DNA from 3 places in the Halomonas sp. GFAJ-1 genome. Region 2 is predicted to be linked to each of the others. Evidence: predicted binding sites of a transcription regulator. Region 2 holds the regulator's gene; each other region holds the start of a gene.
The links. Region 2 encodes PhoB, which activates phosphate uptake and scavenging genes when phosphate is short. Its sites were predicted from a motif close to TGTCATANNNNTGTCANA; they were not measured.
Positions count from the first base shown of each region.

Region 1: a site for PhoB is predicted at 8,092-8,109, ahead of ppk1 (polyphosphate kinase 1). Genes of this name have one in related genera too.
Region 3: a site for PhoB is predicted at 6,945-6,962, ahead of MOY_RS04875 (DUF6482 family protein). Genes of this name have one in related genera too.

Region 1 covers NZ_AHBC01000035.1:15,511-25,423, forward strand. The annotation lists gene hslU (ATP-dependent protease ATPase subunit HslU) at 1-450, shown strand, start outside; gene MOY_RS09560 (gamma-butyrobetaine hydroxylase-like domain-containing protein) at 567-950, shown strand; gene ubiE (bifunctional demethylmenaquinone methyltransferase/2-methoxy-6-polyprenyl-1,4-benzoquinol methylase UbiE) at 1,073-1,828, shown strand; gene MOY_RS09570 (ubiquinone biosynthesis accessory factor UbiJ) at 1,869-2,549, shown strand; gene ubiB (ubiquinone biosynthesis regulatory protein kinase UbiB) at 2,546-4,168, shown strand; gene MOY_RS09580 (phosphoribosyl-ATP diphosphatase) at 4,221-4,577, shown strand; gene tatA (Sec-independent protein translocase subunit TatA) at 4,601-4,894, shown strand; gene tatB (Sec-independent protein translocase protein TatB) at 4,898-5,350, shown strand; gene tatC (twin-arginine translocase subunit TatC) at 5,347-6,126, shown strand; gene elbB (isoprenoid biosynthesis glyoxalase ElbB) at 6,222-6,881, opposite strand; gene hemB (porphobilinogen synthase) at 7,056-8,063, shown strand; gene ppk1 (polyphosphate kinase 1) at 8,195-9,913, shown strand, end outside.
Region 2 covers NZ_AHBC01000027.1:61,735-71,647, reverse strand. The annotation lists gene pstB (phosphate ABC transporter ATP-binding protein PstB) at 1-197, shown strand, start outside; gene phoU (phosphate signaling complex protein PhoU) at 228-953, shown strand; partial or broken gene cysZ (sulfate transporter CysZ) at 1,024-1,745, shown strand; gene MOY_RS07325 (hypothetical protein) at 2,033-2,347, opposite strand; gene phoR (phosphate regulon sensor histidine kinase PhoR) at 2,737-4,071, opposite strand; gene phoB (phosphate regulon transcriptional regulator PhoB) at 4,075-4,764, opposite strand; gene ubiA (4-hydroxybenzoate octaprenyltransferase) at 4,875-5,765, opposite strand; gene MOY_RS07305 (chorismate--pyruvate lyase family protein) at 5,798-6,364, opposite strand; gene MOY_RS07300 (NAD(P)/FAD-dependent oxidoreductase) at 6,452-7,648, shown strand; gene MOY_RS07295 (HU family DNA-binding protein) at 7,766-8,038, shown strand; gene MOY_RS07290 (hypothetical protein) at 8,038-8,394, shown strand; gene yccS (YccS family putative transporter) at 8,545-9,913, shown strand, end outside.
Region 3 covers NZ_AHBC01000019.1:31,836-41,748, forward strand. The annotation lists gene MOY_RS04830 (monovalent cation/H+ antiporter subunit A) at 1-269, shown strand, start outside; gene MOY_RS04835 (Na+/H+ antiporter subunit C) at 269-610, shown strand; gene MOY_RS04840 (monovalent cation/H+ antiporter subunit D) at 610-2,142, shown strand; gene MOY_RS04845 (Na+/H+ antiporter subunit E) at 2,142-2,633, shown strand; gene MOY_RS04850 (K+/H+ antiporter subunit F) at 2,627-2,896, shown strand; gene MOY_RS04855 (Na+/H+ antiporter subunit G) at 2,908-3,351, shown strand; gene hemH (ferrochelatase) at 3,378-4,451, opposite strand; gene MOY_RS04865 (cryptochrome/photolyase family protein) at 4,563-6,143, shown strand; gene MOY_RS04870 (thiol-disulfide oxidoreductase DCC family protein) at 6,140-6,535, shown strand; gene MOY_RS04875 (DUF6482 family protein) at 6,592-6,894, opposite strand; gene MOY_RS04880 (hypothetical protein) at 7,034-7,327, opposite strand; gene MOY_RS04885 (replicative DNA helicase) at 7,434-9,913, opposite strand, start outside.

The sequences.
Region 1 (9,913 bases), on a different contig from region 2:
TATGGCATGGTGAAAACCGACCACATACTGTTCATCGCCTCCGGCGCCTTCCACCTGTCGCGCCCCTCGGACCTGATTCCTGAGCTGCAGGGCCGTCTGCCGATTCGCGTTGAGTTAGACGCCCTAACACCGGGCGACTTCCAGCGGATTCTCACCGAGCCATCCGCTTCTCTCACCAAGCAGTATCAGGCACTACTGGCGACGGAAGGGCTGGATATCGAGTTCACGCCAGACGGTATCGAACGTATTGCCGAGATCTCCTGGCAGGTCAACGAAGGCACCGAAAACATCGGCGCTCGCCGCCTGCACACAGTGCTAGAGCGCTTGCTGGAGGAAGCCTCGTTTAAAGGCGGTGATATGGATAGCCCCCTGGTTATCGATGCTGATTACGTCAACGCCCAACTGGGTGAACTGGCGGTGGACGAAGACCTGTCGCGCTATATTTTGTAATCCGTAACTGAGCACGCCTGGTAGGCGCCATCATCATCGCTGCTTGAGCAAGTGCGCAACGGCCAAGCAGCGGTCATGATGTCCACCACCGACGCCGTAAAGAGGTAATGTCATCCATGAACGCTCCCACCCCCACCCGGGTTCACTACCATAAGCAGGCCCGCGAGCTGGAACTTGGTTACGCCAACGGCGACAGCTACCGCCTGCCGGTCGAGTTTTTGCGGGTTTACTCTCCCTCTGCCGAGGTGCGCGGCCACGGCGGCGATACGGCAGTGCTTCAAGTCGGCAAAAAAGATGTCGGCCTACAAAATATTACCCAAGCGGGTAATTACGCGTTGAAGCTACACTTTGACGATGGACATGATAGCGGCCTGTACAGCTGGAACTACCTGTTTGATCTTGCCCAGCACCAGGATGCCTACTGGCAGAACTATCTCCAACGGTTAGAAGAGGCAGGCGCCTCACGGGAACCAGCCAGCATTCAATTTAAACAGCTGTGACGCTGCGCCCCAGGTGAAGCACAGACAAATTGGGGCAGAGAAGGCTACAATATCGCCAACCTTTTTAATGCGACGACCTCCAGGTCGATTATTACCGCCTCGAACTCGGGAGCTACAGCCCCATGAGCCCCACGGATAAACGCACTACCCATTTCGGTTACCAAGAAGTTCCCGTTGACGAGAAAGCCGCTCGGGTAGCTGATGTATTCCACTCAGTCGCTGCTCGCTACGACGTTATGAATGACCTCATGTCCATGGGCATTCACCGCGTTTGGAAGCGACTCACCATTGAGCGCGCTGGCGTTCGCCCTGGCCACCAGGTGTTAGACATTGCTGGCGGCACCGGTGATCTAACGCTTAAGTTTTCACGCTTGGTCGGCCCCAGTGGCAAAGTGGTGCTTGCTGACATCAACGCGTCCATGTTGAAAGTAGGCCGAGACAAGCTGATGGATAACGGCGTAGGCGGCAACGTTGAGTACGTTCAGGCTAACGCCGAGTGCCTGCCGTTTCCCGACAATAGCTTCGACTGCATCACTATCGCCTTCGGCCTACGCAACGTTACCGATAAAGACGCCGCGCTGCGCTCCATGGCCCGGGTGCTAAAACCCGGTGGCCGGCTGTTGGTGCTTGAATTTTCAAAGCCCGATAACCCGCTACTGTCCAAAGCCTACGACGAGTACTCCTTCCGTCTGCTGCCCAAAATGGGTGAGCTAGTGGCGGGCGATGGCGAAAGCTATCGCTATCTGGCGGAGTCTATTCGTATGCACCCTGACCAAGAAACGCTGAAAGGGATGATGGAAACCGCAGGCCTTGAACGGGTTGAATATACCAACCTGACCGGCGGCATCGTTGCCCTTCACCGTGGCATCAAACTATGAAGTCACTGTAAACCATGACGTTACTGAACAAGAGGTCAGCATGCTGGTAACCCCGACCCTACTGCTGGCCGGATGTGAACGCACGTTGAACGCCCTCCTCGCCCGTGACCCGGCAGCCCCTACCCGGCTGGCTCAACTTGCGGGCAGCCGTTTGTTGGTGAGGCTGGAAAAGCCTCATCTGCAGCTGGTGCTTCACTACCACCATGCCGGTATCGACCTGCTACGGGGTGACGAGCTGGATGAGACAGACGTAGACGCCATTGTCGAGCTTACCCCGGAAACCCTTTCAGAGTGGCTTAGCGGCGCCTCTGTCGAGCGGCTGATGTTTGATGGCAAACTCTCCGTGCGTGGCCGCATTCATTTGGTAGAAGCTACCCGTGACCTGCTGCTTGACCTGGATATCGACTGGGAAGGTGAGTTAGCCCGTTGGCTAGGCGACCTACCGGCTCACTCCCTGGCTGAAGGCATACGTCGCGCCGCCCGCTGGGGGCTACGGGCCAAAGACGAGCTACTTCAAGATGTGTCGGAATACGTATTTGAAGAAGCCCGCCTATTGCCTGGCCGCCAGCAGCGCAGCGTGCTACGCGACCATTTAACCGAACTTGAGGTGGCTACCGACCGCCTGGAGGCGCGGCTTAATCGCCTTCAGCGCCGCCTAAGCCAGCTGGCGCCACCGCCGTCATCAAGCGCGCCCGTAAACACCAAGGAGCAGCGCCCATGAGCCTGCGGCTGTTCAAAATTGTCTGGGTAATTACCCGCCACCGCCTAGACACCTTGATTCCCATTGAACGCCTGCCGCTGTGGCTACGCACGCTGATGTGGTTCTCCCCACTGCGTTTAGTGCCCGTTGGTCAGCGCTCTAGAGGCGAACGGTTAAGGCTGGCGCTTGAAGCACTAGGGCCAATTTTTATTAAATTTGGCCAGATGCTCTCCACGCGGCGGGACCTGCTGCCCGAGGACGTCGCCGATGAGCTAAAGCGACTTCAAGACCAAGTGCCTCCCTTCCCCGGCGAAAAGGCCGCAGCAAGGGTGGAGAAAGCGCTGGATATGTCGCTGACCGAAGCGTTTGCGGCATTTGATCGGGCGCCGCTGGCCTCCGCGTCGATTGCGCAAGTACACGCAGCCACGCTACACACCGGCGAAGACGTGGTGGTGAAAATTATCCGCCCCGGCATCGACCGTATTATGCGCCAGGATATGGCGCTGATGTATCAGGTCGCCAAGCTGTTCGCTAAAGTGCCCGAAGCCAAGCGCCTACGCCCGGTGGAAGTCATCCGCGACTATGAAGCCACGCTGTTTGACGAACTCGACCTCTACAAAGAAGCCGCCAACACCTCACAGCTAAAGCGCAATTTTAAAGATTCGCCGCTGCTGTTTGTGCCTACCATCTATTGGCCCTTCACCCGTCGGCATGTCATGGTGCAAGAGCGAATCCGTGGCGTACCGGTTGCCGACCTAGAGACACTTAGAGCCCAAGGTACCAATCTAAAAAAACTCGCCGAACGTGGCGTAGAGCTATTTTTTACCCAAGTGTTCCGCGATAATTTTTTCCACGCTGACATGCACCCCGGCAATATTTTTGTTAACTGTGACAACCCCGAGGATCCGCAATATATTGCCATCGACTGCGGCATTGTGGGCAGCTTAACCCGGGAAGACCAAGACTACCTGGCGCGAAATCTCCTGGCGTTTTTTCACCAGGATTACTATGAAGTCGCCGCCCTTCATATTGAGTCCGGCTGGGTGGGCGAAAACACTCGCGCCAATGAGTTTGCCGCCGCCATTCGTACCGTTTGCGAACCTATTCTTGAGAAGCCGCTAAAGGACATCTCGTTTGGGCAGGTGCTTTTGGGGCTGTTCCAAACCGCCCGACGTTTTAATATGGAAGTTCAGCCCCAACTGGTGCTACTGCAGAAAACGCTGCTTAACATCGAAGGGCTGGGCCGCCAGCTTTATCCTGACCTGGATTTATGGAGCACCGCAAAGCCCTACCTTGAGCAGTGGATGAAAGACCGTGCAGGCGTAAGCGGCCTTTGGGAGTCGTTAAAGCGACAAGCGCCAGAGCTTTCCCACCAACTGCCGGAGCTACCGGTATTAGCCCACCAAGCGCTAAGCCGTATGGAGCATGAGCACCGCCAGCGTCATCAACAGGTCAGCACTCTGAGTAACATGCACAGCCAGTTAACACGCCAAGGTAAACGCCAGTACCGGCTACGGGTGGGTTTGATTCTGGTGGCAATTGCCTTAGCGTGGCAACCGCTTAGCAGCTGGGCTGCCACCCAAGAGTGGCCCGTATTAGCCGCAGCTGGCCTAGGGCTACTGCTGCTGTTGTGGCAGTAAAACCCGCCGGCCAGCGAGACTAAAATGCCCTGCCGATTCAACAAGGAACACCATGAGCACAACCGCTAACCAAACGCCCGTATTGGACGCTTTAGCCGAGGTATTGAAGCAGCGCCGCCATGCGTCAGCAGAAGATTCTTATGTTGCCTCCTTGCATCATAAGGGTTTGAACAAGATACTCGAAAAAGTTGGCGAAGAAGCGACTGAAACGCTGCTCGCAGCAAAAGATGCCGAACACGGTGGCGAGCAAGCACGTAAAGCGTTGATCGCTGAAACCGCCGACCTGTGGTTTCATAGCCTGGTGATGCTGTCGCACTTAGACCTGGATCACCAGTGCGTACTCGATGAGCTAGCAAAGCGGTTGGGTATTTCTGGTCACGACGAAAAAGCGTCTCGCACACAACGTTAACCTGCACCGATGAGGAAATGCATATGTTAGGTGGTATCAGTATTTGGCAGCTGCTGATTGTTCTGGGCATTATTATCCTGATTTTCGGCACTAAAAAGCTGCGTAATGTGGGCACCGACCTAGGTGGTGCAGTCAAAGGCTTCAAAAAAGCGATGCACGAAGAAGAGAAAGACGGCGAGAAAAAAGACGCTGATCAGCCCCAGGCAAAGGTAAGCCATGAAGAGGCTGGCAACACTTACGATGTGCAGGCCGAAGAGAAGCGTGCGGCACAAGCGGAAGAGAGCCGCCCTGTAGACAGCAACCAAGAGCGCAAATAACCCATGCTGGATATCGGCTTCCTTGAACTCATGCTTATTGGCATCGTCTCGCTGCTGGTTCTCGGTCCTGAGCGCTTGCCAAAAGCGGCGCGTACTGCGGGTATGTGGATTGGCAAGATCAAGCGAACGGTATCCGGTATGCAGCGTGAAATTAGCGCCCAGCTGGAAGCAGAAGAGCTGCGCCAAAAGCTTAACGAGCAGCAAAAAAGGCTCGATGACAGCTTAACGAAAGTGAAGCAGGACGTTGAGAGCATTGCCGACTCATCCCCGGCCAACACCTCAACGCCCGCCGCGCAGCATGAAACTGAACAGCGAGTCGCCAGCGCCAGCGCCCGGTTAGACGACGCCCTACAAACGGTACGCGAGGATGCTAATAGCACGGATCTTCACACCGCCGACCTTGAAAAGGCTGATCTTAAAAAGGCCGATGTTAAAAAGGATAGCAATCACCAATGAGCATGTCTGGCGATTCACAGGAGCCGCGTAACGAGCAAAGCCAAGCCCCGCTTATTGAGCACCTAATAGAGCTGCGAACGCGCCTCATAAAATCCGTGGTCGTCATTCTGGTGATCTTCCTCGGTCTTTATGCCTTTGCTAATGATATTTATACCTTTGTTGCCGATCCATTAATGGCCCTGCTACCTGAAGGGTCACAGATGATTGCTACCGAGGTAGCCTCTCCTTTCCTTGCCCCCTTTAAGCTGACCTTAGTGGTCGCTGTGTTTATCGCTATCCCCTTTGTGCTCCACCAGGCGTGGGCGTTTGTGGCGCCGGGGCTATACGATAATGAAAAAGCGCTGGCGATTCCTATTTTGGTGTCTAGCGTTGCGCTGTTTTACGCTGGCGCGGCATTTGCTTATTACGTGGTGTTTCCGCTGCTGTTTGAGTTCTTCACCCAAACAGGTCCAGAAAATGTCGCGGTAATGACCGACATTAATCAGTACCTTAACTTTGTGCTGAAGCTATTTTTTGCGTTTGGTGTCGCTTTTGAAATCCCCATTGCCACCTTTTTGCTGATTCTTTCAGGCGCTACCACTGTTGAAAGTCTCTCCAAAAAACGGCCCTATATTGTGTTGGGCTGCTTTGTCGTGGGGATGCTATTAACGCCCCCCGATATTATTTCCCAGAGCCTTCTCGCAATCCCCATGTACCTGCTCTATGAAGTGGGGCTGCTGTTTGGCCGCCTAGTGCGCAAGCGCAAGACCGAAGCTGCCGATGAAGAGAACGAATAGCGGCTAACTACCCATAAGCGCTCACTAAAAAACCCCTGCCATCTTAGATGGCAGGGGTTTTTTGCTCTATTTACTCAACCGCGGCGAGCGTTCGTTCACTCCATCATTTCATCAATACGATCAACCAATTTAAAGATACCCGTGGCGGCTTCGCTAATCCGCGTGGCGAGCATATAGGCAGGTGTTGTGACGACGCGATGCTCTAAGTCCACGACAATATCCTCGACGCTACAGCTGCGGTGTAGCCCACCCATAGCACTGATGGCACCTGACACGGCGGGGTCATGGCCGATAGTCACTGCGATGCCTTCACCCAGCAGACGGGGCACCATCACCGGTGCAATGCACATTAGGCCAATGGGCTTAGCGTCTTGTTTAAAGCCCGCTAGCGCATCTTTTAGGCTCTCCAGCACCTGCATGCTGTCGCCTTGCGTAGCAAAGTCAGACAAGTTCTTAGCGGCACCAAACCCACCGGGCACAATCACCGCGTCAAATTCATCGGCATTTAGCTCGGTGATAGGGCTGATCTCGCCTCGGGCCAGCCGGGCCGACTCTTGCAGTACGTTGCGCGCCTCCCTCTCAACAGGTGACTGGGTTACATGATTAATCACATGGTGCTGCTCCACATCCGGCGCAAAACAGCGGTAACCAATGCCCAACTGATCCAGGCGCAGCAGGGTTAGTGTGGTTTCGTAAATTTCTGAACCATCAAAAACGCCGCAGCCTGCTAATACGATTGCTACCTGTTTGGTCATGCCTATCTCCTTATGGTCGCCGTTATTTTCACCACTTGCCTAGCGACTTGGCAAACGTTTCACTCTAGTCAGTCTGCCTAACCGCCACAAGGCGGCTTTCGCCGCAGGTTATGGCTGATATACTCACTGTAAGCCTACGGGCACCCTTATGTTAGCGTTTTGCGGAGAACTCCTTTGAGTATACCAAGCACCCGTCACTTCCCCGCCACTCGTATGCGCCGCATGCGCCGTGACGACTTCTCACGTCGCCTGATGCAGGAGACAACGTTAACGCCGGCAGATCTTATTTTCCCGGTGTTTGTGCTAGAGGGTGAAAACAAGCGTGAAGCCGTCGCTTCAATGCCAGGCGTTGAGCGCTTATCCATCGACCTGCTCATTGAACAGGCCCGCGAAGCTCATGCCCTCGGCATTCCGGCGCTGGCACTCTTCCCCGTAGTGGGCAAGGAGCAGAAGAGCGAACTGGCGGAAGAAGCTTATAACGCGAACGGTTTGGTGCAGCGCTGCGTACGTGCCCTAAAAGAGGCGCTACCAGAGCTTGGTATTATTACCGACGTTGCCCTCGACCCTTATACCATTCATGGTCAGGACGGCATCATTGATGAGCAGGGCTATGTGCTGAATGACCGCACCGTAGACACCTTACTCAAGCAGGCGCTCTCCCACGCTGAAGCGGGTGCCGACGTTGTGGCCCCCTCCGACATGATGGATGGTCGCATTGGCGGCATCCGTCAGGTTCTGGAGCAGGAGCACCTGCACAACGTGCGCATTATGGCCTACAGCGCCAAATATGCCTCTCACTATTACGGCCCCTTTCGCGATGCTGTCGGCTCCGCTGCCAACCTGGGCAAAGCGGATAAGCGTACTTACCAGATGGATCCTGCCAACAGCGATGAAGCACTTCATGAGGTTGCCATGGATATCGCTGAAGGCGCCGATATGGTGATGGTCAAACCCGGCATGCCTTACCTAGATGTAGTACGCCGTGTCAAAAGCGAGCTGCAAGTGCCTACGTTTGCCTACCAAGTAAGCGGTGAGTACGCCATGCATCGCGCCGCCTTCGATAACGGCTGGCTAGAGGCTGAACCCGTGATACTTGAGTCGCTGATGTGCTTTAAGCGCGCCGGCGCCGACGGAATATTAACGTACTTTGCCCTTGAGGCCGCTCGCCTGCTACAGCGCTAACCTCTCACTTCCCTAGTTACGCTGCTAAGATGACAAACAGGTGACACCTGTTTGTCATCTACCCCCTTCATACTGCCGTAAATAAGCGTTAACACGCTATGCTTGAGATAGGTCATTTACGCGGGGCAGCTATGGACAACCAACTATCAGATTCAATGCCATTAACGCCTACTGAGCCATACAGTGGCGAAGGGGAAAGCTTGCCACTGCGCATCAATCGAACGCCCACCGGTGTGCAGGCACGGGAGTCCCACTCGGAAGCCGACTTGGACGACCCGCAGCTCTATTTCAACCGCGAACTTTCACATTTGCAGTTTAATATTCGCGTGTTGGAACAAGCGCTGGATGACGCGCACCCGCTTCTTAACCGACTAATGTTTCTGCTGATTTTTTCATCCAACATGGATGAGTTTTTTGAAATTCGCGTTGCGGGCCTAAAGCATCAGCTAGCACTGGGCGATGATACCACCGCCGCCGACGGCCGCTTGCCTAAAGCGCTACTGGTAGAAGTCTCCGAGATTGCCCACCAGCAGATTGCGCGCCAATATCAAATTTTAAATGAGGTGCTGCTGCCTGCCCTGGAGGCGCAGGGGCTACGCTTTCGCCGCCGAGATCAGTGGGATGATGCCCTAAAAGCCTGGGTACAGGCGTTTTTTGAGCGCGAAATCATGCCGGTGATTAGCCCTATCGGCCTGGACCCCTCCCACCCTTTTCCCCGCTTGGTGAATAAAAGCCTTAATTTTATTGTTGAGCTAGAGGGTAAAGACGCCTTTGGCCGTGCGGGGGGAATGGCGATACTTCCCGCACCTCGCTCGCTGCCTCGCTTAATGGCCCTGCCCAAAGAACTTTGCGCTGAGGGCTTTTCGGAGTATGTGTTTTTATCCTCCATGATTCACGCTCATGCCGAGGAGCTGTTCCCTGGCATGCGTGTACGCGGTTGCTACCAGTTCCGGCTTACGCGGAATGCAGATATGACCGTTGACCCGGAAGAGGTCTCCGACCTTGCCTCGGCACTACGCGGCGAACTGCTGGCCCGCCGCTATGGCAGTGGCGTACGCTTGGAGGTAGCCGACAACTGCCCCGATGATCTTGCCGACTTTCTACTGCGCCAATTTGAGTTGGAAACCAATGACCTATACCGGGTACAAGGGCCCGTTAACTTAACCCGCATGATGGCAGTACTCGGCGATGTTGACCGCCCAGAACTGCTGTATCGGCCTTTCACACCCAGCGTGCCCAAAGTGCTCAAGGGCGGCAGCCTGTTTAGCGCTATCGCTAAAAGCGACATATTGCTGCATCACCCATTTCAAGCCTTTTCGCCAATTGAGGACCTCCTTCGCGAGGCTGCCCGCGACCCGGACGTGCTGGCCATTAAGCAGACGCTTTACCGAACCGGCGCCGACTCTTCTATTGTGAGTGCCCTGGTGGAAGCCGCTAGCCACGGCAAGGAAGTCACTGTGGTGATAGAGCTACGGGCGCGCTTTGACGAGGCGGACAATCTACAGCTAGCTGCAAGGCTACAAGAAGCTGGAGCCATTGTGATTTACGGCATTATGGCCTATAAAACTCACGCTAAAATGCTGCATATCGTACGCCGAGAAAAAAACGAGCTACGCTACTATGCCCACTTGGGAACCGGTAACTACCACGCTAAAACCGCCAAACTGTATACCGACTACAGCCTGCTAACTTCGAACACAGCACTGTGTGCCGACGTGCACAAAGTCTTTCAGCAGCTTTCCGGTATGGGCCGTGCACGAAAAATCGATACCCTGCTCCATGCACCCTTTACCCTGCACGAGCGTTTGGTAGAGATGATCGACCGTGAGGCCCAGTTAGCCCGCAAGGGC
Region 2 (9,913 bases):
TGGAAGAGCTGATTCGCAACCTTAAATCGCAGCTTACCTTGGTGCTGACCCACAATATGCAGCAGGCCGCCCGGGTTTCTGACTACACGGCGTTTATGCAGCACGGCGAGCTGGTTGAATTCGGCTTAACCGACCAAGTGTTCACCAACCCGCGTTTACAACGCACTGAAAACTACATCACCGGCCGCATGACCTAGGCCCCAGAGACGACCCGTCAGGAGTGCGCAATGGACATTACCAGCGATACCCACAGCCAGCATATCTCTCGCCAGTTTAATCAAGAGCTAGAGGAGCTAAAAACCCACCTAATGGCCATGGGTGGCCTAGTGGAAAAGCAGGTGCAAGACGCCGTATTCGCACTGCTTGAAGGCGACAGCCACCTCGCCGAAAAAGTGCGCGATAACGACCGCCAAGTAAACGATCTGCAGCTACAAATAGATGACGAGTGCACGCGTGTTCTAGCGCGCCGACAGCCCGCAGCTTCTGACTTGCGCTTAGTGCTGGCGGTTATTCGCGCCACCTCAGACCTTGAGCGTATCGGCGATGAGGCCAGCAAGATTGCCCGTAACGCGATGCTATTAAGTGAAAACAACGGCAGTGTTCGTGGCTTGGTAGAAGTACGCCATATCAGCGAACACGTCCGTAAAATGCTGCGCGATGCGTTAACCGCGTTTGCCCGCTTTGATACGGAACTTGCCATGCAGGTCGTGCGTGAAGACGAGCTCGTGGATGACGAGTATGGCAGCGCCATGCGCTCGCTGATGACCTTTATGATGGAAGACTCTCGCTCTATCAGCTCGGTACTCAGCATTATGTGGGTACTGCGCGCCCTGGAACGCGTAGGCGACCACGCCAACAACCTCGCGGAATATGTGGTTTATCTCGTAAAGGGACTGGATATTCGCCATACCGACCTCGACAGCTTAGATCAGGACGTGCTTAAAAAGTCTTGACCTATCCTGTAATACCTCCTGCAATACGCCCAGATGCGCTGCCTGGGCGTATTGATAAGGAGTTCGCACATTGAATGCATTTACCGCGCTAAGCCGAGGCACTCGGCTGGTGTATCGAAAGGCCTGCGGCGCTATGTCTTCCTTCCCTTGCTGGTAAACCTTGTGGTTTATGCCAGCATGCTCCGCTTGGTGGTTAACCGCTTTTCTGGCTGGCTAGACAGCGCGATGGCAATGGTGCCGAGTTGGCTTGAGTGGCTATCCTGGTTAATTTGGCCTCTTTTTTTCGTCAGCCTACTACTGGCCGTGTTTTTCACCTTTACGTTAGTCACCCACCTGATCGCCGCGCCTTTCTACGGCTTTTTAGCCGCCAAAGTAGAGCGTCAAGCCACTGGCCGCGAACCGTTAGACGACCGCGGTCTGGCGAAAACGGCGATTGATGCAGTGGGGCGTGAGCTGGTGAAATTAGGCTACATCCTGCCCCGCGCGGCAGCACTGTTGGTGTTTAGCTGGATTCCAGGGCTTAACCTGCTGGCGCCTATTTTGTGGGCACTGTTTTCTGCCTGGATAATGGCCATCACCTACTTAGACTACCCAATGGATAACAATAAAATAACGTTTCGGGATATGCGCCAACGACTTTCACGGCGCTGGTGGCAAAGCCTAACTTACGGCGGGCTGGTGACCGTGGTTACCTGGATTCCGCTGGCAAATTTATTCTTAATTCCTGGTGCGGTGGCAGGCGCCGTTTTGATGTGGGATCACCACTACCGTGGTGTGGTCACCGCGGAATGAACGTGTGGAATGAACACACTTTTCGACCGTCTACAAAAAACGAGACCCCGCCAGGGCGGGGTCTTGATAACTCTTAATATGGGCGATACCTAACGTTAGCTTCCTATCCTTTTGCGGGACTCCAACCTTGGAATTAACCCTGACTAACGTGTTGTTCGTCGCTTGATTCACTCCTTGAATCGGTGAGCATCCTTGCTATGGGACATCCTTGCCCCTTATGTGCTCACTCCTAAGCGTAAGAGTTATTTTCAGCTTTGTAAACTAATGTTACCGATAAAAAATACTAATTACGATGCACTATTTTCTTCAACAACGTCGTCAGGCGTATATTCTTCATCGTCACCGTTCATGTTAGTTGACTCGGGATCGTCAACCACGTCTGGGCCTTGCGTACCGTGATCGGTAGTTAAATCTTCACTGTCATAGTCACCAGGATTTGCATTTTGCGAGTGGCTATCCCTCGGCTCTTCATCAGCCGTTATATCCTGGTTTTGATCAATTGATGAATGGTCCGTGGTGTCAGCAAATGCTAATGGGCTAGCCATCAAGCCAAAACTTACACCTAAAATGCCAGCTTTCTTGAGTAGTTCCTTGGACATCATGTTCCGTCTCCTCGATCGCTGTGATACCGCTAATTTTTAAGGAAGAGTGCCATTGAGGCTTACCAGTTCCAGCGGTGATCTTCCTTAACTAGGTAGTTGCACTGCTTGTGCCATCTTGCCAAAAAATAATATAAAACAAATTAAATACAGGGGCTTATAGACATTATTCGATTATTTATAGCCACTCTAAAAGCGCTGTCAAAGCTGCAAAAGTGGCTAAAAATGACACATGCGCAGCGTTTGACCATCCTTAACAGACAATCTGGCACACTTGTACAAGCGTTGTCTTTTTTAGGGAACGCGTGCTTCTTTGTAACAGGAATTGTTTGACCAGCACCGCCGTTGAATTCAGTGGTTGAATGCAGGGTTTGAAAACGCAGCGTGGTTTTTTAAAAGGCGGTATTAGCCACCAAGGCCCGTGTGGCAGGAAATACGCAGCGAAACTGCGCGCCTTCGCCAGGACGGGAGACTATCTGTAGCTGAGCATCGTGGCGCAGCAATACATGCTTAACAATGGCTAATCCCAGGCCTGTGCCCCCAGTGGCGGTGCTGCGTCCTTTATCAACTCGGTAGAAGCGTTCAGTCAGCCGGGGGATATGCACCGGATCGATCCCCTCGCCGTTATCCTCCACCGAGATGTAAGCGCTACCGTTCTCCAGGGTGACCCAACGCAGGGTTATTTGGCTGCCTGCAGGGGTGTAGCGCACCGCGTTAAAGGCAAGATTAGAAATAGCGCTGCGGATTTCCTGCTCGCTGCCCACTAGCTGGGCCTCGCTCTCAACACTTACGTGGATGCTATGCAGCTGGCTACTCGGCACTTGATCGCCTTTCTGCTGGCCGGAGAGCGCCAAGGCATCCTGGCGAATGCTCTCAAGTAACGGCCCAACGACCAGTGGTTGGTGGTCTTTTCCACCTTGGTCAATTTCCAACCGAGAAAGCAGTAGCAGGTCATTCACCAAGCTCTGCATGCGCTTGGTTTGTTCCTCCATCTGACCAATTCCCCGGCCTAAGCGTGGCGGCAGCTGGTCGCTTAAGTCGCTGTAGGTCTCCAAATAGCCGGAAAGCACCGTTAGCGGTGTGCGCAGCTCATGGGAAACATTCGCGACAAAGTCACGCCGCATCTGCTCAAGACGATGCAGCCGGGTAATATCCCGCGCCATGACGAGACGCTCATCGTCTCCATAGAGGGTAATCTGATACTGCAGAATTTGGCGTTCATCAATTGGCGAGGTTAGCGTTAACGGTTCGCTATACTCGTTGGCATTGAAGTAGCTGATGAAACGCGGGTCACGCAGCAGATTCGTAATATGCTGCCCGCGGTCATGGGCGGTTTGTAGGCCCAGCATCTCAGTGGCGGCACTGTTCCACCACTCAAGGTCACCATGGCGGTCTAACATGACGACGCTGTCGCGCATGGCTTCCGATGACTCTTGAATACGCCCGAGGGTAGCCCGTAAGCGGGTTTGGGTAATGCGCTGGCTCTTTTGGTAACGGTAGAGCCGATCAAATAGCTCGCCCCACATGCCCCGCGCCGAAGGCGGTTCATCCTGGGGATGCAGCGTTAGCCATTGAAAAAGCGCCAGCAGTTGGCGCAAATGGTAAAACAGGCACACCGCAAGCCCTGCGGCCAACCCTAACCCAGGCGCGCTTAGCGCCCAGCCCAGCAAGACCCCTAAGGTAGCCAGCCAAGCAATTCGCCACAGCTCACGACTCCAGAGACGCACCATTTACACCCGAGCGGAGAAGCGGTATCCCGTGCCTCGTACCGTTTGGATAAGGTTTTGGTGGGCTTCACCTAGCGCTTTACGTAAGCGGCGAATATGTACATCAACAGTGCGCTCTTCAACGTAGACGTTGCCCCCCCATACTTGATCAAGCAGTTGGCTGCGGGTATAGGCGCGCTCTTGGTGGGTCATAAAAAACTGCAGCAGGCGGTACTCTGTGGGACCCATTTCCAGCGGTTCACCATGGGCGCTTACCCGATGGCTTACCGGGTCGAGCATTAGGCCATTAATCTCAATGGGGTCTTCCACACCCCGGGGGGTGGTACGCCTTAGCACGGCTTTCAAGCGCGCGACCAGCTCACGGGGCGAAAATGGCTTAGTGATGTAATCGTCGGCACCCGCTTCAAGACCTTGAATCTTATTATCCTCTTCGCCCTTAGCAGTAAGCATAATAATGGGTATTTCAGCTGTAGACTCTTCGCGTTTTAGGCGCCTTGCAAGCTCAATACCGCTGGTGCCGGGCATCATCCAATCCAGTAGCAGCAAATCAGGCTGATGGTCGACAACCATCGCATGAGCATCTTGGGCGTTATCCGCTTCAAGCACGTGATAGTCAGCCATTTCCAGCGCCACTGCGATCATTTCGCGAATCGGCGCCTCATCATCGACAATCAAAACGGTCTTGGCGGTCATTCCTGGGCCTCACGGTGTGCAATGAAACTAGCTCATAGAAAAACAGTTCAATGAAATATCTGTGACGATAACACCATGGCTTAGTGACAATTTTATGACACTCAGCGTATTTAGCCAGTGATTGGCCACCAGCTCAGAGCAATACCGGCAAAAATAAGCAGGCCCGACCAGTAATTATTCAAAAACGCCCGGAAGCAGCCATCACGCTCACGGTGCGCTATCAACCGCTGCTGATGGACAAACGTCGCTGCCATCGCTATTAGCCCTAGCCAGAAAAAACCGCCTAACGCTACTCGTAGCCCTACCCAGGTTAATAGCGCCAGCGTAGCAAGCTGTAGCAGGCCAATGATTAATCGATCAGCATCTCCGAACAGCACCGCCGTTGATTTAATACCGATTTTTAAGTCATCGTCGCGATCAACCATGGCGTACTGGGTATCGTAGGCCACGGTCCACAATACGTTGGCGAAAAACAGCAGCCATGCTTCAAGGGGCACGCTCCCCAGCACGGCACCAAACGCCATCGGTATCGCCCAAGAGAAAGCCGCTCCTAGTACCACTTGGGGAAAGTGGGTGTAGCGCTTCATAAAGGGGTAAATAAACGCCAGTACCAAGCCCCCAATAGAGAGCAAAACCGTAAACCAGTTAGTAAGCAGCACCAGAATAAACGCAATCGCCACTAGCCCAACAAACAGCAGCTGCGCTTCGGTTTCGCTGATACGCCCGGTGGCGAGCGGCCGATGCTTGGTGCGTTTCACATGGCCATCAAAGTGGCGGTCCGCATAATCGTTTACCACACAGCCCGCCGCGCGCATTACATAAACACCGGCAATAAAGATCAGCAATACATTTCGCCCAGGTACTCCCTCTGCCGCAATCCACAGCGCCCACAGGGTTGGCCACATCAAAAGCCAGGTACCAATGGGCCTATCCAGGCGCATCAGTTGTAAAAAATCCGCCACCCGAGCCCACCCCGTTGGCCGCAACAGAGAACGATCCATGCTTACCTCACGAATAAAGATGCAGTGTTAGCCTAGCGCGAAGGCAGGCCAAGATCATCCGCCATGGTGGATAAAAAGTACTCTTGAACCAGCAGCGAAAGCCCGCTGTGCTGAAAAACTGAGCGCCGCCCCCATACGCCAGCCACATTTGGCGCGCAAAGCCGGTGGGCAAAACAGGGCCAATGCTTGGTGGCGTAAAGGGGGCCACGCACTAAATCAGGCTGGCGAAACAGCCAGCTGCCCAAAGAGCGTTCGCCGAGCCCCTCTAACCCTTTCCCCTGCAGCTGGGTCAGCGGCGCTACCGAGCGGGCCACCACCCAAGGCGTATCGTCCACACAGAGCGCTACTTCCCGCAGCCACGCATAGCGGCGCGGCTCAATACCCAAGGCCAGCGCCTCATCCCGCTGAGGCAAGCCAATTGTCTGGCGTAATAAGCGCACCCGAAACGGTTTATCGGCTGCCGCCGCGGTTAGCCGCGCCGTTAACGAATCGGTAGAAGCCACCCATTGCCGCCAGGGTGCGCTCATCGCAGGGCGCAGCGCATTAACGGGTAGCCAATGCATAAAAGGCTGGGCTTGCCGGAAAATTGGGGCCGTCACCGGGTTCTCCAAGGCAGTCAAAAAAGTGAGCGGTAGTGTAACATGGTGCTCTGACAGGCTTTTGTTCCACCGACTTTTGGTGACTGCATGCCCCCACCGATTGAACAACGCGCCGACGCCCCCCACGCAGCGCTGGTGATTATTGGCACCGGCATGGCAGGTATTGGGCTTGCCCGCGCCCTGCGCCGCCAAGGCGATACCCGTACCATCGCTCTGTTGAGTGCTGACAGCGGCGACGAATACAGTAAACCGCTGCTTTCCACCGGCTTTGCCAAACGCATTGGCCCCGAAAAGCTGGCCCAGCGCAGCGCAGCCGACGTAGCAGAAGAGCTTAACGCAACGCTAGTTACCCACACCCAGGTTGTCCAACTGGATGTGGATAACCAAAAGGTGCGGTTGAGTGACGCCCGAGAGTTTTACTATGACGACTTAGTTTTAGCGACGGGCGCGGCCCCACGCGCGCCCTTCAGCGTGCCCGAGCGCCTTAGCAGCCGCTGCTTCAACGTGAACGACTTAGATGATTACCGCCGTTTTCATACCGCACTAACACAAGGCCCCACGCGGGTCGCGGTGATTGGTGCCGGGCTGGTGGGCTGCGAGTTTGCTAACGACCTGATTGCTGGCGGCCACCACGTCAGCCTATTGGCCCCCGAAAACACGCCGCTAGCGCGCCTACTGCCCGAACCGCTAGGCCGCGCGCTAGCCACAGCCTTTGAAGAGGCGGGCATAACACTCCACCTGGGCCACGCCATTACGGCAATAACCGACGCCGTTAATGACCACGCTATAGACATCCAGCTTGATAACGGCGAGTCGTTTCAAGCCGATAAGGTGTTAATGGCCACGGGACTTACCCCACGCACCGCGCTAGCAAACGCCTCTGGGCTCGCGGTGGCCTCTAGCGGTATACAAGTGGACCGCTACTTGCGCACGTCTGAGCCTAACATTTACGCCTTAGGCGACGTGGCCTGTGTTGAAGGTGTTAACGCCATGTACGTACAGCCGCTTCAGGCCAGCATTAAAGCATTGGCGGCTACCCTAAGCGGCACGCCCACTCGCGTCGCCTTTGGCGCATGGCCGGTCATCGTAAAAACAACGCTACTCCCCGTGGTGGCCTACCCGCCGTTAACCACGCCCGAAAAGTGGCGAATTGAAGGAGAAGGGGGAGAAATGGCAGCGTTGGCAGAAGATAAAGACGGTCGTTTGATTGGTTTTGCGTTGACAGGCGGCTGCGTGAGAAGGAAAGTGGAGCTTTCCAGAGCAGCCCCTGCGCTGCTAGGCTGATTTTCGCCGCATTCACGACTAGTCTAAGAAGCTGGACCAGCCGGGTAATGCTTAAACAACACTGTTTCTTACACATCACAAGCGTACGCTTGATTCTGTTACAAGGGAGTTTCCTCTATGCGCAAACCTGAACTCGCCGCTGCTATTGCTGAAGGTGCCGACCTTTCCAAAGACAAAGCGGGCCAAGTCCTCAACGTCATCCTGGATGAGATCACGAACAGCGTCGCCAAGGGCGAAGACGTCGCCCTGATTGGTTTTGGTACTTTTACCGTTCGCGAACGTGCCGCACGTACCGGCAAGAATCCGCAAACTGGCGCCCCGTTACAAATTCCCGCCAGCAAAAACGTTGCCTTTAAGCCAGGCAAAGCGCTCAAGGACGCCGTTTCCTAATGAAGCTAACGCTTACGCTGTGGCTGCTGAGTTTTATGCTCAAGCGTGCCCTACGCCGCAAGCCGCGCTTTAAAGAGCAGCTAGAACGCATGCGCGGACTGGACTGGGGGATTGCCACCGAAGACTTAAGCATTGCCCGCTACTACCGGATGACGCCCCAAGGGGTAACCACCGGCAAAGGCTTGCCCGTTGACCTTGATCTTGAGCTACGTTTTCGCGACCAAGATGCCGCGCTACGCATCCTCAAGAAGCCGACCCAGCAGGCATTTCTAGACGGCATGGTAAACGGCGAGGTGCGCCTCGTCGGCGACTCCGCCGATATGAACAAGCTGCAAAAGCTGTTGAAGTATTTGTAACGCTAGTGGCTCTATTGCTTGCCGCCTATTGCCCCGCAGCCCATCGCACTGCGGGGCTTTTCGTTGATAGGCCACAACAGCGTCTCCCTAGCCATGCGGCAACGCAGCATATAAACTAAAGTCTAACAACCTCTGCCTACAAGAGCCCCTATGCCGCTTTCACTGCCCCTACGGCGCCTTTGGACACTGGATAAGTTCGCCTATAGCCTGCGGGTGTTTATCGCCTTCAGCGGGGCGCTGCTGTTTAGCGGGGTAGCGGGAGACGTGGCACTGGTGATCCCGCTGTTTTTAGGCATTATCGCAAGCGCGCTTTCAGAAACCGATGACAGCTGGCAGGGGCGCCTACAAGCGTTGGCCGTCACCCTGTTATGCTTTGCCTCGGCGTCGTTTGTGGTGCAGTGGCTATTCCCGTGGCCGTGGCTGTTTGCCCTTGGGTTGGCACTCTCTACCTTCACGTTGATTATGCTGGGCGCCATCGGCCAGCGTTACGCCACTATTGCCTCGGGCACGCTGATTCTATCGATTTACTCGATGATCAATATTGAACAGCACGGCGGCGTGGATGAAGACGTCGCCGCTCGCCAACTGCTGCTATTAGCCGGGGCAGCGTGGTACGGGGTTATTTCTGTTGTGTGGTGCGCGCTGTTCTCCCGCCAGCCGGTCAAGCAGAGCATGGCCAGGGTATATAAAACTCTGGGCGAGTTTTTAATTCTCAAATCTGCGCTGTTTGAACCCGTGCGCGGCGTGGATATAGAGGCCCGCCGGGTGGCGCTGGCGCGGCAAAATGGCCTTGTGGTCGATGCCCTTAACCAAGCGAAAGAGATGATTTTCCGCCGCCTAGAAGGCCAGCGCGGGAGTCGCAAGCTTAACCGCTACCTGCGGATATACTTTATCGCCCAGGATATCCACGAACGAGCAAGTTCGACCCACTACCCCTACGGCGCGCTCACCGAAGCGTTTTTCCACCACGACGTGCTGTTCCGCTGCCAGCGGCTACTCGACCAGCAGGGTCGTGCCTGCCGTCAGTTGGCCAAATCACTGCTGCTTAATCGCCCCTTTGACCACCAGCTAAGTGAGCAGGCGCTCGCGGACCTGCGCGCCTCTATCGATAATCTGAGCGAGCGCGGCAAGCCGGAATGGCGGCCGTTGATGCACCCCCTCAACGCCTTGGCCGATAATCTTGCAACGTTAGAGGCGCAGATTGCCAGTGCCCACAACCCCGATAGCGATGACCCGCGCCGGGACAGCGCGCTCTTTGACCGTTCGCCATCCAGCTTACTGGAAGCCTGGCGCCGGGTACGGCTAAACGTTACGCTGGGGTCACCCACCTTTCGTCATGCGATACGCTTAACCACCGCGCTGGTGGTTGGTTACGGGCTGCTGCAGTGGCTAGACCCGGAGCAGGGCTTCTGGATTTTGCTGACCACGCTACTTGTCTGCCGACCTAACTTCGCCACCACGCGGCGCTTTCTTTCCCAGCGCATCGTCGGCACGGTACTCGGGTTAGTCGCGGGATGGG
Region 3 (9,913 bases), on a different contig from region 2:
CAGTCATTGGTCTTGTCATAGCCGTACTCACCGGCTTGGGAAGCTGGCTGTTCGGGTATCCCTTCTTAACCTCCTCGTTCGGCTACTTTAATATTCCGCTTGTTGGCAAAACAGAGCTAGCAACGGCGCTACTGTTCGACTTGGGGGTCTATCTTGCGGTAGTGGGCGCCACACTGATGATTTTGGTGAACCTGGGCAGCGTTACCACAGCGCATCGCCCTACGCTCAAAACTACGGAACAAACGGCATCAAAAGAGGGCAATAAGTAATGGAGCTGCTTTTTTCGTTGGTAACCGGAGTATTAAGCGCTAGCGGTATTTATTTACTGCTTCGAGGCCGCACCTTCTCAATTATCGTAGGACTTGCGTTGCTCTCCTATGCGGTCAACCTGTTTTTATTTTCAACCGGTGGCCTGCATACCCATTCAGCGGCGGTGATAGGTGCCTCAGCCGCACCTGCCGACCCTCTCCCTCAGGCACTGGTGTTAACGGCCATCGTAATTGGTTTTGCCATGTCTGCGTTCATGGTCATTCTTGCGATACGAGCGCGCGCCGAGCTAGGTAATGACCACGTGGATGGTAAGCAAGGTGAAGAAGGAAGCACCCGCTAATGAGCCAGCACCTGCTAGTTTTTCCTATTCTTTTACCCATGCTGACTGCGCTTGGTTTACTGCTCATGGGGCAAGCCCCCAGCGCGCTACAGCGGCGTATTAGCATTATCTCAACCGCACTATTAGTGGTGCTATCGGGCTTACTACTGGTACATGCCAATAGCGATATTATCAATATTTATAACCTGGGGAACTGGCAGGCACCGTTTGGCATTGTGCTGGTATTAGATCGTCTCTCAGCACTGATGGTGGCACTCACCGCCGTACTGGCTTTAGGGTGCATCCTGTTTGCCAGCGCAGGAGATGATAGCCGCGGGAGTAACTTTCACGGCATTTTTCAGCTTCAATTGCTGGGTTTAAACGGCGCCTTTTTAACTGGAGACTTATTCAACCTCTTTGTATTTTTTGAAATCTTACTGCTGGCTTCCTACGCGTTGCTTATGCATGGCGGTGGTAAAGCGCGCATTGGCGCAGGACTTCACTATGTTGTGCTTAATCTAGTGGGTTCAGCGCTGTTCATAATTGCCCTTGGGATACTGTATGGCGCCACTGGCACGCTCAACATGGCAGATATGGGGCGTCGCATTGCCCAGATGGATGAAGCTAATGCCGCGCTGGTGACCGCGGGGGCTTTGCTGCTTACCGTCGTATTTAGTTTGAAGGCCGCTATTTTACCCCTCTATTTTTGGTTACCGAGCACCTATGCCTCTGCGCCCGCACCGGTAGCAGCGCTGTTTGCGATTATGACAAAGGTCGGTTTATACGCCCTGCTTCGGGTTCAAACGCTCGTATTTTCGGAAAGCCCAGCCATTGTTTATATCGATAATTGGCTTTGGTGGGGCGGCTTGGCAACCCTTTTGTTGGCGGGCATTGGCGTTTTAGCCGCTCGTGATCTTCGCACCCTAGTGGCATATTTAGTGCTTGTTTCTGTCGGCACGCTAATGAGCGGGGCTGGTATGGGTCACATCTCAGGCACGGGGGCTTTGCTCTATTACCTCGTGCACACCACGCTCATCGCTGGAGCGCTGTTCCTGCTAGCTGAGCTGATCGGTCTACAGCGGGGCAAGGCGGGCACGCGCTTAGTACGTGCCCGCAAGCTTCATCAACCAGCCCTGCTTGGCGGTATGTTTTTGATAGGAGCCGTCGCCATGGCGGGCTTGCCCCCCTTAGCTGGGGCATTGGGCAAATTGCTCTTGATGCAGGCTGCGGATAGCGCACAGAGGCCATGGCTGTGGCCACTATTACTTTTGGCTGGTTTAGCGGCCATGATTGCCCTCTCTCGGGCTGGCTCGGTGTTTTTCTGGGCGAGCTACAAAGGTGCTCCCAGCGGGCCACGTATCACTCCCTTGCAGCTATCTGGCGTAACGTGGTTATTGATTAGCGCGCCGCTGTTAGTGTTACTGGCGGGGCCTGTAAGCGAATACACCCAAGCCACTGCTGAGCAACTTGCTTCGCCACAGCGGACTATTCAGACCATACTGCCCGAAGTAAATCCTTCAGATTTTGCTTTGCGCGATGAGGAGGAGCAGTAATGTTTGCCCGCTATTTTCCCGCACCTGCCCTGTCACTAATACTATTAATCACCTGGCTTCTAATGGTGAGAAGCTTGGCTTTCGGCCAACTGCTACTAGGGGTGCTGCTAGCAATTGGCATACCGCTGCTAACCCGCGCTTTTTGGCTGCCTTTCCCCCGGGTTAAACACCCTATAAAGCTCGTACGCTTTGTCTTACGGGTACTTGCCGATATCGTAGTCGCCAACTTGCACGTTAGCTTATTAATTTTGAGCCCTAAGCGGACACCGCACCCTGGCTTTATTGAGTACCCACTACAAGTACAGGATCGGCTAGCCATTACTCTCTTGGCCAATACCATCACCATGACGCCTGGCACTGTTTCCACCAATATTCGGCTAGATCATACGTCGCTGCTTATTCATGTATTGGATATGGAGGATGAGCAGGCTCTTATTCAAGACATTCATGAGCGTTACGAGCGTCCCATAAAGGAGATTTTCGAATGCTAGCCATCGCCCTTTGGATCAGTTTGACGCTAATAGTGTTAGCACTCGCAATGAATGTTTACCGCTTACTTATAGGCCCAGACATACCCGATCGATTGCTAGCGCTAGATACCATGTATGTCAACGCAATTGCGCTTATCGTAATTGCTGGGCTTTGGTTCAACACAAAAACGTACTTTGAAGCTGCCATGTTAATCGCCTTACTCGGCTTTATCAGCACCATGGCAATTTGTCGATACTTGCTACGCGGCGATATTATCGAGTAACGGAGGCTGACATGACATTTGCTATTATGATTGAGGCTTTGGTATCGCTTCTGCTTATTTGCGGCGGGATGTTTGCCTTTACTGGCTCGCTTGGCATGCTGCAGTTCAAAGACTTTTTCATGCGCTTACACGGACCCACCAAAGGCACTACGCTAGGCATCGGCTGTGTGCTGATTGCTTCAATGGTTTACTTTACAACCACCCAGCGTGAACCCCACATGCAAGAGCTATTAATTACCCTGTTTCTGTTTTTAACTGCCCCCGTGACAGGGCACATGCTGGCAAAAACAGGACTACACATGCATTTACGCTTTACCACCAGCACTCGTGGCTCACTGCCTGAACTGCTGGATGAAGATGTGGGGCAAAACCGAGTAGCAAAACCCGGCCGCCCCAAACGCCCTGGCAGTATCAAAAACCGCCGCCGCCAGCTGCTAAAAACCCGTGGCAGATAAGCGCATTACGCTATACAGGTAGATAATTAACACAGCCAACCCGATAGTTCATTATTCACGACGGCTAACAACGCATCGATATGATCATCCCGGTCATTTAAGCAAGGGATATAGCTGAAGGTTTCGCCCCCGGCTTCCATAAAGCTGTCGTGGATTTCCTCTTTAATCTCCTCAAGTGTTTCCACACAGTCCGATGAGAAGGCGGGTGACATAATCGCGATGTGCTTATGCCCCTGCTTAGCCAACGCCGCCACGTGATCAACGGTTTGTGGCCCTACCCATTTTTCGGGGCCAAACTGTGACTGAAAAGCGGTATCTACTTCTTCTTTGGTGAAGCCAAGCTTCTCACGCATTAGCCGCGTCGTTTTCTGGCACTGGCAGTGGTAGGGGTCACCTTCTAACAGGTAGCGCTCCGGCACCCCGTGGTAACTCGCCACCAGTTTCGTGGGGCGGCTTTCAAAACTGTCGTAAGCCTCTTGCACCGAGTTAGCTAACGCCTGAATGTACGCTGGGTGTTCAAAGTAGGCAGGTACGGTCCTAATATAAGGCTGCCATTTCATCTTCATCAGTGTACGAAACGCCTGGTCATTAGCGGTGGCCGTGGTGGGCGAACCATACTGGGGATAAAGCGGGAAAAAGACGATGCGCTCGCATCCCTTCTCCTTCATCCGGTTTAGCACACTTTCAGTGGAGGGATTACCGTAACGCATACAAAAATCAACCTCTACATTATCGCCGTAGAGGGCTTTGAGTCGCTCGGCCATCTTTTCCGTTTGCGCACGGGTAGTCGTTAGCAGAGGGCTTTCGTTTTTATCGGTATTCCAAATACTTTTGTACGCATGACCCGACGAAAAGGGACGTTTCGTCAAAATAATGAGCTGAAGCAGTGGCTGCCATTTCCAACCGGCATAATCCACCACCCGCTTGTCGGATAGGAACTCATTCAGGTAGCGACGCATTGACCAGTAGTCGGTAGCATCCGGCGTGCCAAGATTGGCCAGCACTACCCCTACCTTCGCACGGGGCACAGCCGGATGGTCACTTGGCGCGTGGGCCAAGCGGCCTGCTCCTGGCTGATCCTTCACAACGCTATCGGTCATACGTCTACTCCTAAAAGACTACTTTTAATGGCTAAAATAGTAACACTTTCCAGCAAAGTTACGGCATAAAGTTATACTATCAACATTATTTGTATAACTATAGGCAAATTCATGTCCAAGCCTTTACTGCTCGTACTCGGTGATCAGCTGTCCCTTTCACTCACAGCGATAAAAGATGCCCCCCCTAATGCGGTGGTAGCCATGTGCGAAGTCGCGGATGAAGCTCGCTATGTCCCCCATCATATACATAAAATCGGCCTCTTTATGGCCGCCATGCGACACTTTGCCCAAACCCTGAGAGATAAAGGCTTCCAGGTTCACTACAGCCGAATTGACGATGCAGACAACACTCAGTCACTTCTTAATGAAGCCGAACGGATTGCCAAACAGTACGGCTGCGATCAGATACGTGTTACCCGCCCTGGAGAGTGGCGACTGTGGAACGATATAACGGCGCGCAAAGACGCCGCCTTGCCATGGACATTATTAGAAGATGAGCGTTTTTTCACCACCCCAGACGACTTCGCTAGTTGGGCCAGAGGGCGTAAACAGCTGCGCCTAGAATACTTCTATCGCGAACAGCGTAAGCGCACGGGGCTGTTGATGGAAGGCGATGCACCAGCCGGTGGTAAGTGGAATTTTGATCACGATAACCGTGAACCTATTAGTGCAGCGCTTAGCTTTCCAGCGCTGCCCCAGCACAGCCAAGATGAGTTAACCCGGGAAGCGCTCAGAGATGCGCAGCACCATTTTAGCGAGCATATGGGGTCACTGGATAACTTCAACTTGCCCGTGACACGCCGCCAAGCGCTGGTAGATTTAAAACACTTTATTGACCATGGGCTAGCGGACTTTGGCCGCTATCAGGATGCCATTAGTGATACCGAGCCGTTTTTATATCATTCTCGACTATCTGCGGCCCTCAATATTGGCCTGCTAACCCCCCATGAAGTGTGCGAAGCGGCGGAACAACAGTATCACATAGGCAAGGCCCCCATTAATGCCGTAGAGGGTTTTATCCGCCAAATACTCGGCTGGCGGGAGTATGTACGCGGGCTTTATTGGACGCAAATGCCCAGCTATAAGCAAAAAAACGGACTCAGCGCCAAGCGCGATCTACCAAATTTTTATTGGGACGGAAACACCGACATGCGCTGCCTACAGCGCGCCATACAAATGACCATCGACAATAGCTATGCCCACCATATCCAGCGATTAATGGTGACGGGTAACTTTGCCCTGCTATGTGGTGTAAAGCCTGAAGCGCTTTGCGACTGGTACTTAGCCGTGTATGCCGATGCCTGCGAGTGGGTGGAGCTACCCAATACGCTGGGTATGGTTCTCCATGCCGACGATGGCTTGATGGGCTCCAAGCCTTACTGTGCATCGGGTAAGTATATCGACAAAATGTCTGACCACTGCCAACACTGTCGCTACACCCCTAAACAAGTAACAGGGCCTAACGCCTGCCCCCTTAACAGTCTTTATTGGCATTTTTTAGAAACTAACGCCGAGCAACTAAATCGCAACCCCAGGATGAAGCTGATTTACGGCTCCCTTTCCCGCATGAAGGAAGAGAAGCGCGAGGCTATCCGTCAACAGGCAGAGCAGTTTCTCTCAACATTAGAAACGCGCCCAGGTTATGGGCTACCTAGCCACACTCAAGGTTATCAAAAGGAGTCGTATCAATGAGCCGTTTTTCTACGCTTCAAGCAGCTGCGCCCGTCACACTTTTTCACGATGGTCACTGCCCTTTTTGTCGGGTCGAAGTTGAATGGCTTTCGAAGCACCGACATCAAGAGCGGGTCAAACTGATAGATATTCAAAGCAACGACTTCAACGCCGCTAAACTTGGGCGTTCGTTTGATGACATGATGGGGCAGCTTCACTTACTTGATAATAAAGGGATATGGTATGTAGGCATGGATGCCAGCCGGGCCCTTTATGCAGTACTGGGTTACCGGCGGCTAGTAAGGCTATCTTGCTTACCGGGCCTGCGCAGCGCAATGGATGCAGGCTACCGATTTTTTGCCCGCCGCAGAATCTGGCTAGGGCAGTGGTGGGAAAAACGACAAGCTAAATAATGAACCGATTACACATATGCAGGCGTTTTTTTGACCAAACTCGCCAAACCCACTGCTTAAAACACGAGCGGCATGCGAGATGTTAACGGCTCGCTATAGTGGGCATCGCGTCCGATCACTTCATCTTGCGGCACATGCTGAACTAGATACGCGCGATGAATGCCTGCTCGCTTAAGTTCCAGATAGACGTCATCTAGCGAGCGAAACAGCATCGGTTTATGACGTTGCGTCAGCATATGTCGCTCACCTTCAACATCTTCAAGCTCAACCTGATAGAAGCGGCTGCCTGAGTGGGTAATAACGCGAATTTCGAAGTTGTCGTGGTTTGCGACAAACTGTTTAAGCTCTTTTAGCTCCATGGTTCCCTCCTGTTATTAGACATTGTCATGGGCAAAGCATCCCGTAAACCCATGACAATAATGTTACCTTGGCACTAACTTCATGAGACGGCAACTTAACAAAAGAGTTCCTGACCAAAACGTCAACTTATGCGTTCAATTATTGATATTCAGACGGGTCGATAGCCTTGCCTAGTGAATTGCGATCAATCCAGTTTCCGCCTTTGGTTTCCTTATAACGAAAGACAACCTTGTCACCAACCGCCACAGGCAACTCACCATCTTCGGTTTGGTAACTGTACTTCTCCCCTTCCACCACCAGGAAGTAGCGGTAAAGGTCAGGCATTCCCAACCACTCTTTAAATGGCCCTTCGCGCTCTAGCGACTGCAACTCCCCGCGGCCCTCCAGCTTAGGAAGACGCTTTCGGTTACCACGTCTAAAACCACCTGCCATTTTCTACTCCTGTCTATCTGCTTCGAAAGAGGGGCGAGCATTATACGACCTGCCCTGTTCCACACAAGTTAATTACCCGCATCTGCGTTAACCGCCTGCGCATACGTTAATCGCCAAACGCTTCGCCATAGCGATCGGGCGCTAGATCTTCAAACCGGGTGTATTTACCTATAAACGCCATGTGCACCGTGCCGATAGGCCCGTTACGCTGCTTGCCAATAATCAGTTCCGCAATCCCTTGGTTGTCAGGGTTGTCCGGATTATAGACTTCATCACGATAAACAAAGGCGATAACGTCCGCATCCTGTTCAATCGCGCCCGAGTTATGGCTAACGATACCGTCGGCTAGCCAACAAGCATCACCCGGCACCGTCAAATCAAAGACCTCCTCCTCTCCGCAGGGACGTATCTCGACAATTTGATCCCAAAAGAGGTCACTGGAAGCAACCTGCGATAAAGCATCATCACCGAGCAAGTCAGCATAGCTGCTTAACGTCGCCCTAGAAGGTGAAAAACTAAAGTGCGAAGAGCCTCCGTAAGCAGTACCCCGCATCGATGCCATTTGACGCTGGCTGATCCCCTTCTCCACCATAGCCTGCTTAACGTAATCAAATACTTCTTGTGGCAGGGTATCGATATTGGTGTTTAGATTGGCAGCCCCAGATTTAAGCGACTCTAATGCCGCTTTCTGGTGGCCAAACGCGCCAATGTACTTAGCAAAGCGCTTTTGCTGCTCTCCCCCAGACACATCGGCGGTATACCAGCCATCACCTTTCCCAGATACCACGTGACGAATTCTGGCTACAATGCCGAAGCGCAGCAGCAGTGCGCTAACATCATCAATTAAGCGGCGACTAACCGTAGAGAAATATAACCGAGTACGGCCATTTTTATCCGACGTAATGCTACCGTCGGTCGCCCAAAGGTGGCGCACAAATAAAGCAAGCTGCTGATTGGAAAGCTTAAAAATATCGCTAGGAATATATTTTTCGGCTGAACGCTGCCCAAAAATGCCCAGCATCTTCAACCAACGCCCTACCCCTTTTGCATGCCAACGGTTGCCATTACCGGCAATGACTAGCTGATGCCAGTTACCACGCCCAGCATGGCGGGTAACGGTTGAACCAAACTGCTCAGCAGAGCACTTAACGACCTCGCTATTCGCTTCACTGGCGGTGGTGTAACGCAGCGGCTGTCCTTTGACATAGCTGCCGTCACCCAGCAAATGGGCTAATAGAATAAGCGCATGCTCATCCCACTCCACCGGACTCTCAGGCTCGGGCAATTGCCTGGCGACTGCAACACGGTCACCCACCGCTAGATCGGCTACGGTTTTCCAATCCCACAGTGCTTTTAAGCGATGCTTGGCAGTGGCGCGAATACGCCGACCACTGGCGAGGGAAACTTCAAACACAGGCTTGGTGCCCACTGACCACACTAAATCCGTAGCGGAGCGATGGAGTCTTCCGTTTTCCCCTAACGAGACAACATTAGGCGTTTGCTCCACCAGCTCACGAATCGGCAATCGTTCTCCGCTTGCCAGCATAACTAATGTGTCTCCCGTGACACACTCCCTTAGATCCGACATCACTGGACGTTTGTTGGGACGCTGCTCCAGCGAGCGGTTAAGCTGCGAAAGCGCCACCACGGGGCACTGAAACTCTTTTGCCAACCCTTTTAAAGAGCGAGAAATCTCAGAAATTTCGCCCGTACGGTTTTCGGAAAAGCCAGGGATCTGCATAAGCTGCAGGTAGTCGATCATAACTAACGCCATATTGCCGTGCTCACGCACGACCCGACGCAGCCGCGAGCGCATCTCGTTAGGTGAGAGTGCTGCCGTATCGTCAATAAACAGTTGCTTGTCTTTCAGCAGGTTGACCGCTGAGGTAAGGCGCGGCCAGTCTTCGTCTTCTAACTGGCCTGAACGCACCCGAGTTTGGTCAATCCGGCCAAGGGATGAAAGCATACGTAGCATTAGCGATTCGGCAGGCATCTCCATAGAGAACACCATGACCGGTTTATCGCTGGCAATAACCGCGTGCTCTACCAAATTCATAGCGAAAGTGGTTTTACCCATGGAGGGGCGCCCGGCGATAATTACCAAATCAGAGGGCTGCAGCCCAGATGTCATCTCATCCAAATCGCGGAACCCGCTGGAAAGCCCGGTCATTTCACCTTTGAGATTGAACAGCTCATCAATGCGGTCAACTGCTTTGGTGAGTAGCTCACTCATGCCGATCGGGCCACCGGTTTTCGGACGCTCTTCAGCGATCTGAAATACCAGCCGTTCGGCCTCATTGAGCAGTTCGTCAGCTGGCCGCCCTTGTGGGGAGAAAGCTCCGTCGGCTATTTGATTTGCCGCCCGGATAAGCTTACGTAGCGTCGCACGTTCACGCACAATATCCGCATAGGCGCGGATATTACTAGCTGAGGGGGTATTACGGGCAAGCTCGGCTAGAAATGCCAGCCCACCCACCGTATCGAGCTGATCTCTGGCTTCAAGCGCTTCAGAGAGCGTTATCACGTCCAGCGGCTGCCCAGACTCCGCTAAATGAATCATCACGTTGAAGACGAGGCGATGTTCGT